One region of the Fictibacillus sp. 7GRE50 genome, then DNA from elsewhere that is predicted to be linked to it. Evidence: riboswitches for the same ligand, from Rfam matches in the RefSeq annotation. Region 1 holds a riboswitch; each other region holds the start of a gene.

Region 1 (3,209 bases):
TGATAAAGCTATAGATCAAGATAGTGGTGGGACACAGTCAGAAGCCAAGGTAGAGAGTTCATCAGAAGAGGGAAGTAGGAATGGTGAATCAGATAATGATAAAGCGGAACAGCAACTAAAAAACCAAAGGAAAGTAATTTATAACGCTGAACTCATGATCGCAGTGGATAAATTGCAAAGCTCGATGGAGACTGTTCGAGAAACGGCAGAGAAGACAGGCGGATATATCGTTGAGTCTACTACTAGTATAGGTGAAAAGAATGATGAATCTGGTGTGATGGTTGTTCGTGTGCCGATGAAAAGTTTTCGTGTGTTTTTAGATGATGTTCGAAGTTTAAGTAAAGGAACACCATACGAAAATGTTACTGGAGAAGACGTTACAGAAGAATATGTTGATCTGACTTCACGGTTGAAAGCAAAGCAACAAGTTAGGGAACGTCTTGAGGCTTTTATGAAGGACGCACAGAAGACAGAAGACTTATTAAAGATATCTGGTGACCTAGCTGCCGTACAAGAAGAGATAGAACAGGTAGAAGGGCGCTTAAACTTTTTGAAAAATCAAAGTGATTACTCAACGGTTACGATACAATTTGAAGTGAAAAATTTAAAAGCGCAAGAACTTCAAACAGAAGGGTTAAATACGTGGGCAAAAACGAAGGTGCTTTTTATGGATACGGTGAACTTTTTAATGTCTGCGATTTCATTAATTGTAGTGAGTATTTTAGGATTAGCACCGATTTGGCTGATCGTAATTATTGTGGTTTATGTATGGTGGCGGAGACGAAAAACAGAACAAAAGAAAAAGCCGGAATCACCGACAACTATGTCTTAAGAGATGTGTGTTTAACTTGTCAGTAACTGGGACGTCAGAAACACCCTCTGCAGCACGGATGATCCGTTTGCTGAAAGGGTGTTTTGGCTCTTACGGCACCTTTTAAGTGGTGTGCCGTTTTAAAGCACTAGCTGAGAAACGCTTTGTATTCTGCGCTTAATTTCATAAAACGTTCTTTATCTTTTGTATCCAAGGCAATGTCAATTTCTCTCTCATAATACGCTTTGTAATAATTGTGAAGGGCCTCATCTAATACCATTTGGGCAATAAGGCTGAAGGCAAATGGGTCTCTTTTTTGTTGTTTGTATTGCACCATCTCATTTTGGTTCTTGTTAAAAGAAGTGTTTTTGTCTTTCATCCTGTTTCCCTCCTTAAAATTATCTCCCTATCCAATTAACCTTTTATGTTTCTAGGTTTCTACTAGTATACTGAGCAAGATGCCTAATGACAACCATTTTATTTGAAAATTCTGAAAAAATTTATACATTGTATCTAAAGTGCTATGTTTTCACCACCTTTTGGAAAAAATGTTAATGATTTGTCATTTTTATTTCTGTTTGCTGCTCTTTGTTACAATTGTTTAAATTCTATTTTTTTTATGTTGTAATAGTGTGTTAGTTATTATTTCCCCGTATTTAAAGATGGTTAAACTTTTTGAAACACGTAACCTAAAAATAATTGACATTATTGTTTATGTATGAGTAGGATTGTGTTAACTCAATAATGTCATTTTCGCTAGGGGTGCTTATTTTAAGCTGAGAGAAGGTTATGACCTTCGACCCTTTGAACCTGATCCAGTTCATACTGGCGTAGGGAAGCGGTGTGGATAACAGTTTCCTTTATGAAATGAAATTTTAAGCCACCCGCCAATCAGCGGGTGGCTTTTTTTGCATTAGGAATTAGGAGGTAGATGAATATGGGACAACTGATAAAGGTAAGTAAAGCACTTACGATTGCAGGATCAGATAGTGGCGGTGGTGCAGGTATTCAGGCTGATCTAAAGACGTTTCAAGAATTAGGCGTGTATGGTATGTCGGTCCTTACGGCAGTCACTGCACAGAATACGACAGGCGTTCAAGGCGTATATCCAGTTTCTATAGAAGGTTTAGAAGCTCAGTTAGCGTCTATAGGCAGTGACTTGACGCCGGATGCGATAAAGACTGGAATGCTCTTTTCAGGTGATTATATTGAGAGAACAGCTTATATGATAACTAAATTCGGATGGAAAAACGTAGTGGTCGATCCAGTTATGATCGCAAAAGGTGGGGCAACATTGTTAGGAGAAGAAGCATTACATGCTATGAAAACATGTATGCTACCGCTCGCGAAGATCGTCACACCAAACATTCCTGAAGCTGAAGCATTAACAGGTATAACGATAAACAGCAGCGAGGCTAGAGAAGAGGCGGCAAGAGTTTTGTTTGATTCGGGTGCTGATCATGTTGTAGTAAAAGGCGGACACTTTGGAAACGGTGAATTTGTTTCGGATCTCGTATTTAATGGCATAGAGATGATTGAACTTGTAGAGAAGCGGATTCAAACGAAAAATACTCACGGAACGGGTTGTACGTTTTCAGCAGCATTGGCTGCAGAGCTTGCATACGGGAAAAAGGTCGATAGTGCGATCGTGCATGCTAAGAAATATATACAGACCGCAATTGAACATGGAATCGATGTTGGTTCAGGTCATGGACCGGTCAATCATTTTGCCTATAGGAGGATTGCACATGAACAATACTAGGATACAAGAATGGAAAACGTTTGTTTCACAGATTAGAGCAGAAAAGCCACTCATTCATCATATAACGAATAATGTCACCATGAACTTTCTGGCCAATGGAGTCCTCTCAGCAGGAGGGAGTCCAATGATGGTGCATGACGCATGTGAAGTTGAAGAAGCTGTAGGGGTTGCCGATGCGTTAGTCCTGAACATTGGAACAATAGATGAAGCTTCAGCAAAATCTATGATACTCGCACTTCGTAAAGCATTGTACGCTGAGGTTCCAGTTGTCCTTGATCCAGTAGGAGTAGGTCTATCATCATTCAGGCAAGAGCTCGTAAAGAAGTTGTTGTTTGAATATTCAGAATTTAAGGGGGTCAGACCCCGAACAATTCTGACAATTTGCGGAAATGCTGCTGAAATGCAGTTTCTGGCTGAAGGGGCTTGGGAAGGAAAAGGTGTGGATGGTGATTTGGCGACGTCTGAAGATGATCTGATCAAGCTTGCGGGGGCTGCGGCAAAGCAAACAGGCTGTCTTATCGCCATGACTGGAAGTAAGGATGTTATTTCAGATGGTGAAAAAGCTATCGTGCTTTCTCATGGGGATCCGATGCTTTCTTATGTCACAGGGACAGGATGCTTTGCTACCTCAATGGT
Region 2 (3,209 bases), on a different contig from region 1:
GAACTTTGTCCCGATATGATGTAGAGAGAGCCTGACAAGCACAGGCTTATCAAGCGGAAAGGGAGTTGGAAGTTATGAAAACTGCAGGTTCTTGGTCTCATTCGTTAAAATTTCTTTTGTTCAGTGCAGTTGGTATTTTCATGTTCTTCATTCCGATCACAGTGAAAGGAAAGTCATCGATCCCACTCGATCATCTTGTAACATGGGTGAGAGATACAGCGGGTGAAGCTGTACCGCTTTATGCATTGCTCGTCATATTGCTCGGTGCTGTTTATCCGTTCTACAAAAAAACGTGGAACAAAGACCGAGTCATGACCACCTTCTCATTGCTAAAAGTTGTGGGACTCGTTGCAGCTGTCCTACTTTACTTTGAATGGGGTCCGAGCTGGTTAAGCGATCCGAACATGGGACCGTTCTTATTTGAGAAACTCGTGATCCCTGTTGGGTTGCTCGTTCCACTCGGCGCTGTCTTCCTTGCCTTTATTGTAGGATATGGTCTGATGGAGTTTATTGGGGTGCTCGTGCAAAAGATCATGAGACCTATCTGGAAAACGCCGGGCAGGTCAGCGGTTGATGCCGTCGCTTCATTTGTCGGCAGTTATTCGATCGGTCTACTCATCACGAACCGCGTGTTTAAAGAAGGAAAGTATACGGTGAAAGAAGCAGCTATCATTGCAACTGGTTTCTCTACCGTTTCTGCAACGTTCATGATCATTGTGGCAAAAACGCTAGGTCTGATGGAAATGTGGAACACCTACTTCTGGACGACGCTTGTGGTAACTTTCTTAGTAACGGCAATCACAGTGAGACTTCGTCCGTTAAGCAGAATGGATGATACGTATTCTGGTGGGGAAGGTCAGCCGGAAGAAGAGGTGAATGAGAAATACTTGCAAACGGCTTGGCGAAACGCGATGGATTCATCTCAGAACGCCCCTGCATTCTTGACTAACATTTGGTCTAATTTAAGAGATGGCTTTCTGATGGCGATGAGTATATTGCCTTCCATTATGAGTGTCGGTTTAATCGCCCTTTTGTTGGCAGAATACACGCCTGTCTTTGACTGGCTGGGTTACGTTTTCTACCCGATCACATGGGCGCTGCAGCTTCCCGACGCTATGCTTGCGGCAAAAGCGGCTTCCATCGGGGTTGCTGAAATGTTCCTGCCTGCACTCTTAGTAGCGGAAGCGGCGCTTGTCACGAAATTCGTAATCGGTGTCGTATCCGTAGCTTCCATTCTGTTTTTCTCAGCTAGTATTCCTTGTGTACTCTCAACAGAAATCCCAATCAGTGTTCCAAAACTACTAGTTATCTGGTTCCAACGCACGGTGTTGGCATTGATTATAGCGACTCCGCTAGCTTATTTATTCCTATAAATACTTTTACTGGTTGTTATGAAAGCCCTTTATCGATAGAATAGTAGTATATAAAAATTAAATAGTCATTACCACTAGGGGTGCCTTTGTTAAGGCTGAGATTAGAGTGAACTTTAAGACCCTTGGAACCTGATTTGGTTAGAACCAGCGTAGGGAAGTGGTGTGTGGATCAGATACTTCGCTATAAATTCTTAAAACTGTGAAACCACCTCTTTGCTGCATAAAGGAGGTGTTTTTTTATTGTGGAAAAACAGCTTCATGTAATTACTACGGGAAGGCAAAGTGATGAAGAGTTGGTTAAGATAGCGATACTCATTCATCCGTACATCACGGCGCTGCATGTACGAGAAAAAACAAAGTCTGCCAAAGAAGTCAGTCATCTTATCGAACGTCTGCAGAAAGCTGGAGTGCCTCCCTCTAAAATTATCGCAAATGATCGGGTGGATGTAGCGCTTTGTACAGGTGTAAAAGGTGTTCAGCTGACACACCACAGTTTAGATGTGTCACAAGTGCGAAGAGCTCTGCCTGAAATGCTGATCGGCTGCTCTGTTCATTCTGTTTCAGAAGCACAGGATGCTGAACAAAACGGCGCCGACTTCATCATGTATGGTCATATTTTTAAAACGGACTCCAAACGTGGTGCAGAGCCAAGAGGGTTAGATCAGCTTCAACGTGTGGTAGATCAAATCACAATTCCGGTCATCGCGATCGGAGGCATTACACCAGAAAACGTACGGAATGTCATCGGAACAGGTGCATCTGGAATCGCCGTGATGTCAGGCATTTTAGAAGCAAAATCACCACTACAAGCGGTGAAGCTGTATAAACAACAACTGGAGGTGTGGGATGCGCACAACGTATGATGCCATCATTATTGGAGGCGGCGTGATCGGCTGTTCCATCGCCTATGAGCTTTGTAAACGAAACAAACGTGTGCTGCTTCTTGAAAAAGAAACAATTGGGAGCAGGGCTTCAAGTGCTGCAGCTGGCATGCTCGGTGCAGAGATGGAGTTTGAGACCGATCATCCACTCTATCTGCTCGCAAAAGAGAGTCGGAATGCCTTCACCCCTTTATCACAGGAGCTTTTCGATGTTTGTGGGATAGACATCGAACTGATCCAGAAGGGGATTTATGAACTCGCGTTTACAGAGGAAGAAGCGGATGATTTAAAAAGAGAAGCGGCCAAGCGTCGAGATCAAGATGAAGAGGTTTTCTGGCTTTCAGCTGAAGAACTGATCATAAAAGAACCCGCATTATCCTCACTTGTAAAGGGAGCTCTCTATTTTGAAAAAGATGCTCAAGTGTCACCTGTTAAGCTTACTCGCGCCCTTTATCAGTCCGCAAAAATTCTCGGTGCCGAGATAAAAGAGCGTACGGAAGTGGTTGAGCTTCTCCAAACCAACAACAGAGTGACAGGTGTCGTAACAACGAAGGAAACGTTTCATGCTGATTCCGTCATAGTAGCTTGTGGGGTGTGGAGCTCGGAGATAGAGCCTTCACTAAAAATGGTGCCTGTAAAAGGGGAATGTCTTTCTTTTAAAACACAGCGTCCACTACTCACAGGTACGGTAAAATACAAAAACTGTTACCTCGTTCCAAAGCGAGAAAACCAAATTTTTGTTGGCGCGACAAGTACACCACACGTCTTTGATGAAGAGGTAACATTTTCAGGTCTCTTTGAATTGATGGAGAAGGCGAAACAGATCGTTCCTGAACTAAGTGGTGCTCATTTTGAAAAAGCATGGGGAGGCATCAGGCCACAAACGCTATCCGGTCAACCCTATATCGGTCCTTCTCCACATAAAGAGGGGCTCATTCTTGCAACGGGGCACTAT
Region 3 (3,209 bases), on a different contig from region 1:
CATTTTCACAATGGATTATGCCTATGAAGAAGCTACTGCTCAATACGGACATGATCCAAGAGAGTACTCCGTTCAAACGAAAAAAATCGTATCAGATCATAATGGTCGATTAAAAGAACTTCATACGATTCAGATGAAAAGAACATCAGATGATGCAGGAAATATGGTTTTTGAAGAAATTCCTGGATCTGAAAAAATCTGGCCAGCTGATCTTGTTTTCATCGCGATCGGTTTTGAGGGTACAGAACTGCCAGTCTTAAAAGAATTTGGTGTTGAAGTCAAACATAACAAAGTAGATGCTAAACATGGTGACTATAGAACAAATGTAGATGGAGTATTTGCAGCAGGTGATTCTAGACGTGGTCAAAGTTTAATCGTTTGGGCGATCCAAGAAGGACGTGATTGTGCACGTCAAGTGGATCTATCGTTGATGGGAAGTACGGTTTTGCCTTAATACTTTTTTCCATGCTACAATAAACTCCAAAAGCCAAAAGCTTTTTATATATGATAAAATAGGTCTTAGGCTAAAACAATTCTTTTATTTATAAGGAGTAGACGCATGGAAAAAGTACTTATTTTTGGACACAAAAATCCAGATACTGACACGATTACATCAGCTCTCGTTTACGCTGACTTGAAGACTAAATTAGGACAAAATGTAGAAGCTATTCGCCTAGGTGAGATCAATGGTGAAACACAATATGCATTAGATTATTTTAAAGCTGAACTTCCTCGTTTAGTTGAACATGTCTCTGCTGAAGCAAACGCGGTAATCTTAGTTGACCATAATGAACGTCAACAAAGTGCAAATGACATTGACAAAGTAAGAGTATTAGAAGTTATTGACCATCATCGTATCGCGAATTTTGAAACAAGCGATCCTTTATACTATCGTGCTGAACCTGTTGGCTGTACAGCTACAATCCTAAACAAGATGTACAAAGAGAAAGGCGTTCAAGTTGAGAAGAACATTGCCGGACTTATGCTTTCTGCCATTATTTCTGACTCATTGTTGTTTAAATCACCTACTTGTACAGAAGAAGATGTTGCCGCAGCACGCGAGCTTGCTGAAATTGCTGGTGTAGATGCGGAAAAGTATGGTCTAGAAATGCTAAAAGCAGGTGCTGACTTAAGTGATAAATCTGTTGAAGAATTGATTTCACTTGATGCTAAAGAATTTAACATTGGTGAAAACAAAATTGAAGTTGCTCAAGTGAATACGGTTGATGCTAGCGATGTATTAAAGCATCAAGAAGACTTGGAATCAGCGATTACGAAAGTGATTGCAGACAAAGGTCTAGACCTGTTTATGTTTGTGGTAACAGATATTTTAACCAATGACTCGACAGCGTTAGCTCTTGGTAAGAGATCACAATCTGTTGAAGAAGCTTATAACGTTAAATTAGAAAACAATACAGCCATCCTTAAAGGTGTTGTTTCCCGTAAAAAACAAATCGTACCTGTTTTAACAGAAGCGATGAGCAAATAAATGAAGATTTTAAAGGGTAATGCCATACTACGGCTTTGCCCTTTTACTTTGTTATACAAAGTTCGTGTTTCTTAAAAATAGTTGACAATCTAAAAGAGACTGCTATCATTTAAGACAGAAACCAACTATATAAAAACGAACCACTAGGGGTGCCTTTTATAAGGCTGAGATCAAAGTGCGACTTTGAGACTCTTAGAACCTGATCTGGATTATACCAGCGTAGGGAAGTGGTGTTGCGGAGTCTTTATTCCTGTTTTGAATTCTCCATATACAACCACTTTCTTAGCTGAGAGTGGTTTTTTTGTTGGATAAAACAAGGAGGATTCATATGAACACATTTACTGATATCTTGCGAGAAAGAGCGGCTTCTATTTGGGAAGCGAACCTTCAACATCCATTTGTGAAGGGAATTGCAGATGGTGACCTTTCTTTAGAACGGTTCAGGTACTATGTATTACAAGATTCGTATTATTTATCTCATTTTGCAAGAATACAAGCGATGGGGGCTGCAAGAGCTGAAGATTTGTATACGACTTCTAGAATGGCAGCACATGCACAAGGTACAAATGACGCGGAGTTAGGACTTCATGAGACATTTATGAAACAGCTTGGAGTGACAGAAGAAGAACTAGCTGATTTTGAACCTGCTCCCACTGCTTACCATTATACATCTCACCTTTACCGAGTTGCAGAGTCTGGAAGTTTGGGAGAAATTATCGCAGCAATTCTGCCTTGTTATTGGATCTATCAAGAGATTGGTGAAACATTCAAAGGGGCGACACCACAAGAATCCATCTATCAAGAGTGGATCGCTGCATATGGCGGTGAATGGTTCACAGAACTTGTACAAGAGCAGATTGATAGACTGAATCAATTGGCTGAAAAAGCAAGCGATGTGGAGAGAAATAAGATGATTCAACATTTCTTGATCAGTTGTCAGTACGAGTATTCCTTCTGGGAGATGGCTTATACATTGGAAAAATGGCCGATTCCATTCAGCCTGACCACGTCGACGATCGGGAGTGAAGGGTAGTATGCAAAAGGGGTTAAAGTTAACGGATATCCTTGTAACAATCGTAATCTCTATCGCATTTGGCATACTGTATAAGATTTGGGGACCTCTATATTATGCCGTAAAACCGTTTGGCCTTCACATCGATCAGTTGATATATGGGATGTGGTTCATGGCGGCGACCGTTGCATTCCTAATCATTCGAAAGCCTGGAGTTGCCCTATTGGCTGAAATTGCTGCTTCTTCAGGAGAATTTTTGATGGGTTCTGAATTTGGACTTGAAGTGTTACTATACGGACTGATTCAAGGATTGTTTGCAGAATTTATCCTATTCGCATTTCGTTATAAACGATTTGACCTTTTCGTCATCTCACTTGCTGCACTAGGTTCATGTGCAGGATCTTTAATCATGGACTTTTACAAAGGATATATCGGTGATCTTTCAACATGGAATCTAACATTATTTATCGTATTTAGAATAATCGGTTCTATCTTGTTTACAGGATTGTTTGCCGTTTCTATTGCAAAAGCTTTAGAGGCTACAGGTGTGACGAATTTAGTACGATCTTCGTCAAAAAAGGATCATGAAGCGTTAGATCAATAACTGAGGTGGTTGGATGACAAGCGTAACTTCTGTGAGAAATCTGAGATTAAAGTTTCCGGGCGAATCAAAAATGCTGTTTAGAGATATGAGTTTGTCTATTAATC
Region 4 (3,209 bases), on a different contig from region 1:
TAACGTCCAAAAGGTTCGTATTCTTGTGGACGGAAAGCCTAAACGCGTATACGTATCTGCTCGTGCCCTTAAATCTGGCAAAGTTGAACGTGTATAAATAAAAACAGCAGCAACCGCTGCTGTTTTTTTCTTTGCCCAAAAAGCTCTTTGAAGACCAAAATAGATCCAAGTGGACAGTATTTTAAAAAAAGTCGACAGTAAAAAGCTGAAAGCGGACAGTATTTTCTTTAAACTGGACAGTAAATCATCCAATCTGGAGCGGAAAGAACTGCTTTCATAGAACCACTCATAAAAAACAAACAAAAAAAGCGCACAGGCGCTTTTTTTGTTTGTTATCCTTTTTTGAAAGAACCTAAGACGGCACGTACGAAGCCTCCCAAAAATTTAGGAAGTTTAATGGTATAAAATTTCATCTTACCCCTCCTCCAGGCCCATAAAAAATGATAAGAGCTAAACAATAAATACTTTATTCCCCTTTTTATAAAAAGGTGCTTTGGGGCCTGTATTCCGTGATTTTTTAATCACGGCTCTTTACCATCAATATTATGCCGGAGTCAAAAGAATAAGTACCACTTTTATTTACAAGCTCATTGGAAACACATAACGATGAACCAGCCTGAAGTTTAGCTTGGTTTAACGGGTATTTAAATCCCTCTAAGGTGATGCCTGTCACTTCTTCACTTTGAGCCAGAAATGAGATATATGAGTATCTGTGATCTTGCTCAATTTCATAACATCCAGGTAGATGAAGTGAGATCTCATTCCTTGTATCCTTTATCCTTACATCTGCATGATTACTCCGACTTTTAAATAAAAGTTGGATGTTCATCAGTTCGTGATCTAACCTTCCACCAGTCGCACCGAATATGAGTATTTGTTCTGGATTCTGTTTCAACGCCCACTCTAGTGCAATCTCCATGTCAGTGGAATCTTTTTCTGATCGGTATTGATTCACTTTTATCGAAGAGTTCATTATACTTCTTCTCTCATCATCTGAAACAGAATCAAAATCACCAAATGCATACTGTGGAAAGATATCATTTCTCAATAAAAAGAGGGTTCCTCTATCGACACCGATCCAAATATGATCCGATGATAGATCATATGCCTTCAAATCAGGAATCAAATGCTCCGGACCTCCTGCAACTATGCTTATCTTCATGCTGCTTGATGGCGACCGTTATGAGCAGCGTGCAGTAGTTTAGGAGCTGTGTTTGTTAGTAGTATAACGACTAGAGCAGTAATCCCGAAAATAACGACCATGAACGATCCGTTGTATAAGAACGAATAGAGCCATATGTTCATCTCTTCTGCTAGATCACTAAAGAATATAACCCCTGATAATACATGTGAGATCGTTCTTAACAAGCAACCTACGAAAATTCCTATAACCATCAAGAACGTTCTCTTGCTGGCACCTTGAGTGATAGACGGTGCAAATGCCCCCGCAACGCCCGCTAGAGCGAACGCTAACGGATAGTCTAAGATCATCTGTGCTGGATGAATAACATAAGGATTCACAAGAAGCTGAAGCAGTCCTACAGCTAAGCCTGTAAGCACCCCTGCCTTTAGCCCTCTTCTAAAAGCCATTAAAAAGATTGGAACCATCTCTAACGAAACAGAACCACCTTGTGGCCAAGGACCAGCAAATTTAATTAAACCTAAAATCAATGATAAAGCAGACATGATAGCGATTTCTGTTAATAATGATATGTTGTTTGCTTTCATACATGATAACCCCCTATTTTCTATGCTAACAGAAAAACAAAAAAAGCAACCGGCATGTGAGCTCGGTTGCTTTTTAGATTTACATTCAAAAAGTCATACGACTCCACATCCCTACGCAGGTATGATCCAGCTTCAGGTTCAAAGGGTCGGGAGAACACTCCCCTCTCAGCCCTTTAAAGGACTCCCCCTGTGGTTGCTTATTTAATTTTCTTTAATCAATTATACACCACGAATGGCTTTTATTGCATCCTTTAAATCTTTCTTCCCATAAATGGCAGAACCAGCAACTAATACATTCGCACCAGCTTCCACACAAAGACGAGCTGTTTCTGGATTTACACCGCCATCAACTTCAATCTCAACGTTCAATCCTTGTGTTTGTACGAGATCGGACACCTCTTTGATCTTGGGCACTACGCTCTCTATGAATGCTTGTCCACCAAACCCAGGATTAACAGTCATTAACAACACAAGGTCAACATCTTGTATTATGTGTTTGATAGAATCGACTGGTGTTGCTGGATTAATCACCACACCCGCTTTTACACCTTGTTGTTTAATAAGTTGAACCGTTCGATGTAGATGAGGTGATGCTTCAACATGCACAGAAATAATATCAGCACCTGCTTTTGCAAATTCTTCAATGTATCGATCTGGATTTTCAATCATGAGATGTACATCTAACGGAAGTTTTGTAACAGGTCGGATCGCTTGAACAACAAGTGGTCCGATCGTGATGTTTGGTACGAAATGGCCATCCATCACATCAACATGAATATAATCCGCACCCGCTTCTTCTACTGCTTTTATATCATCGCCTAACCTTGAGAAGTCAGCCGACAGAATAGATGGAGCTATTTTAATCATCAGTACCTCCGTTTTTGATCTTTAATTTCTTGTAAAAAACTTACGTAATGGTCGTAGCGGAACTTTGGAACGACTCCGTCCTCTACCCCTTTTTTAACTGCACATTTCGGTTCAGACGTATGTGAGCACCCTCTAAATTTGCAATCGCCCCGAAGCTCGTCCATTTCTGGGAAGTACATCGATAAGTCTTCCGCTTCAATATTTAAGAAATCTAGCGAGCTGAACCCAGGCGTGTCAGCAACTAAGCCATTACCAAAGAGAATGAGTTCCACATGACGAGTCGTGTGCTTCCCTCGGCCTAAATGGCTTGAAATCTCATTTGTCTCAAGCATAAGCTCTGGATTGATCGCATTCAAAAGGGAAGATTTACCAACTCCAGACTGCCCTGCAAAAACGGTAACTTTATCTTTGAAAAGTGGATAGAACATTTCAAGACTATCATCTGTTTTCGTCGAAGTTGGAATGACTTCATAACCTAATGTTTTGTACGCCTCTATATAATGGTTGATTTCCTCGATCTCTTCAGGTTTCTGTATAAGATCCATTTTTGAGATACAAATAACAGGTAAGATATCGTTCGCTTCAATATGAACAAGGAAGCGATCTAATAAAAG

The links. Region 1 has a riboswitch for thiamine pyrophosphate ahead of thiD (bifunctional hydroxymethylpyrimidine kinase/phosphomethylpyrimidine kinase). Riboswitches for the same ligand answer to the same signal wherever they lie in the genome.
Region 2: another riboswitch for thiamine pyrophosphate. It lies ahead of tenI (thiazole tautomerase TenI); the one in region 1 lies ahead of thiD (bifunctional hydroxymethylpyrimidine kinase/phosphomethylpyrimidine kinase).
Region 3: another riboswitch for thiamine pyrophosphate. It lies ahead of tenA (thiaminase II); the one in region 1 lies ahead of thiD (bifunctional hydroxymethylpyrimidine kinase/phosphomethylpyrimidine kinase).
Region 4: another riboswitch for thiamine pyrophosphate. It lies ahead of thiT (energy-coupled thiamine transporter ThiT); the one in region 1 lies ahead of thiD (bifunctional hydroxymethylpyrimidine kinase/phosphomethylpyrimidine kinase).

The regions. Positions count from the first base shown of each region.
Region 1 covers NZ_JACZDW010000002.1:86,240-89,448, reverse strand. The annotation lists gene IHV12_RS07495 (DUF4349 domain-containing protein) at 1-832, shown strand, start outside; gene IHV12_RS07490 (IDEAL domain-containing protein) at 960-1,190, opposite strand; TPP riboswitch at 1,560-1,665, shown strand; gene thiD (bifunctional hydroxymethylpyrimidine kinase/phosphomethylpyrimidine kinase) at 1,761-2,573, shown strand; gene thiM (hydroxyethylthiazole kinase) at 2,560-3,209, shown strand, end outside.
Region 2 covers NZ_JACZDW010000001.1:1,109,056-1,112,264, reverse strand. The annotation lists gene IHV12_RS05415 (YjiH family protein) at 75-1,373, shown strand; TPP riboswitch at 1,440-1,546, shown strand; gene tenI (thiazole tautomerase TenI) at 1,616-2,236, shown strand; gene thiO (glycine oxidase ThiO) at 2,220-3,209, shown strand, end outside.
Region 3 covers NZ_JACZDW010000003.1:152,512-155,720, reverse strand. The annotation lists gene IHV12_RS12020 (glutamate synthase subunit beta) at 1-454, shown strand, start outside; gene IHV12_RS12015 (manganese-dependent inorganic pyrophosphatase) at 560-1,489, shown strand; TPP riboswitch at 1,625-1,732, shown strand; gene tenA (thiaminase II) at 1,818-2,522, shown strand; gene IHV12_RS12005 (ECF transporter S component) at 2,524-3,105, shown strand; gene IHV12_RS12000 (ABC transporter ATP-binding protein) at 3,119-3,209, shown strand, end outside.
Region 4 covers NZ_JACZDW010000003.1:442,196-445,404, forward strand. The annotation lists gene rpmB (50S ribosomal protein L28) at 1-97, shown strand, start outside; gene spoVM (stage V sporulation protein SpoVM) at 333-413, opposite strand; gene IHV12_RS13445 (thiamine diphosphokinase) at 518-1,162, opposite strand; gene thiT (energy-coupled thiamine transporter ThiT) at 1,159-1,728, opposite strand; TPP riboswitch at 1,820-1,926, opposite strand; gene rpe (ribulose-phosphate 3-epimerase) at 1,948-2,595, opposite strand; gene rsgA (ribosome small subunit-dependent GTPase A) at 2,595-3,209, opposite strand, start outside.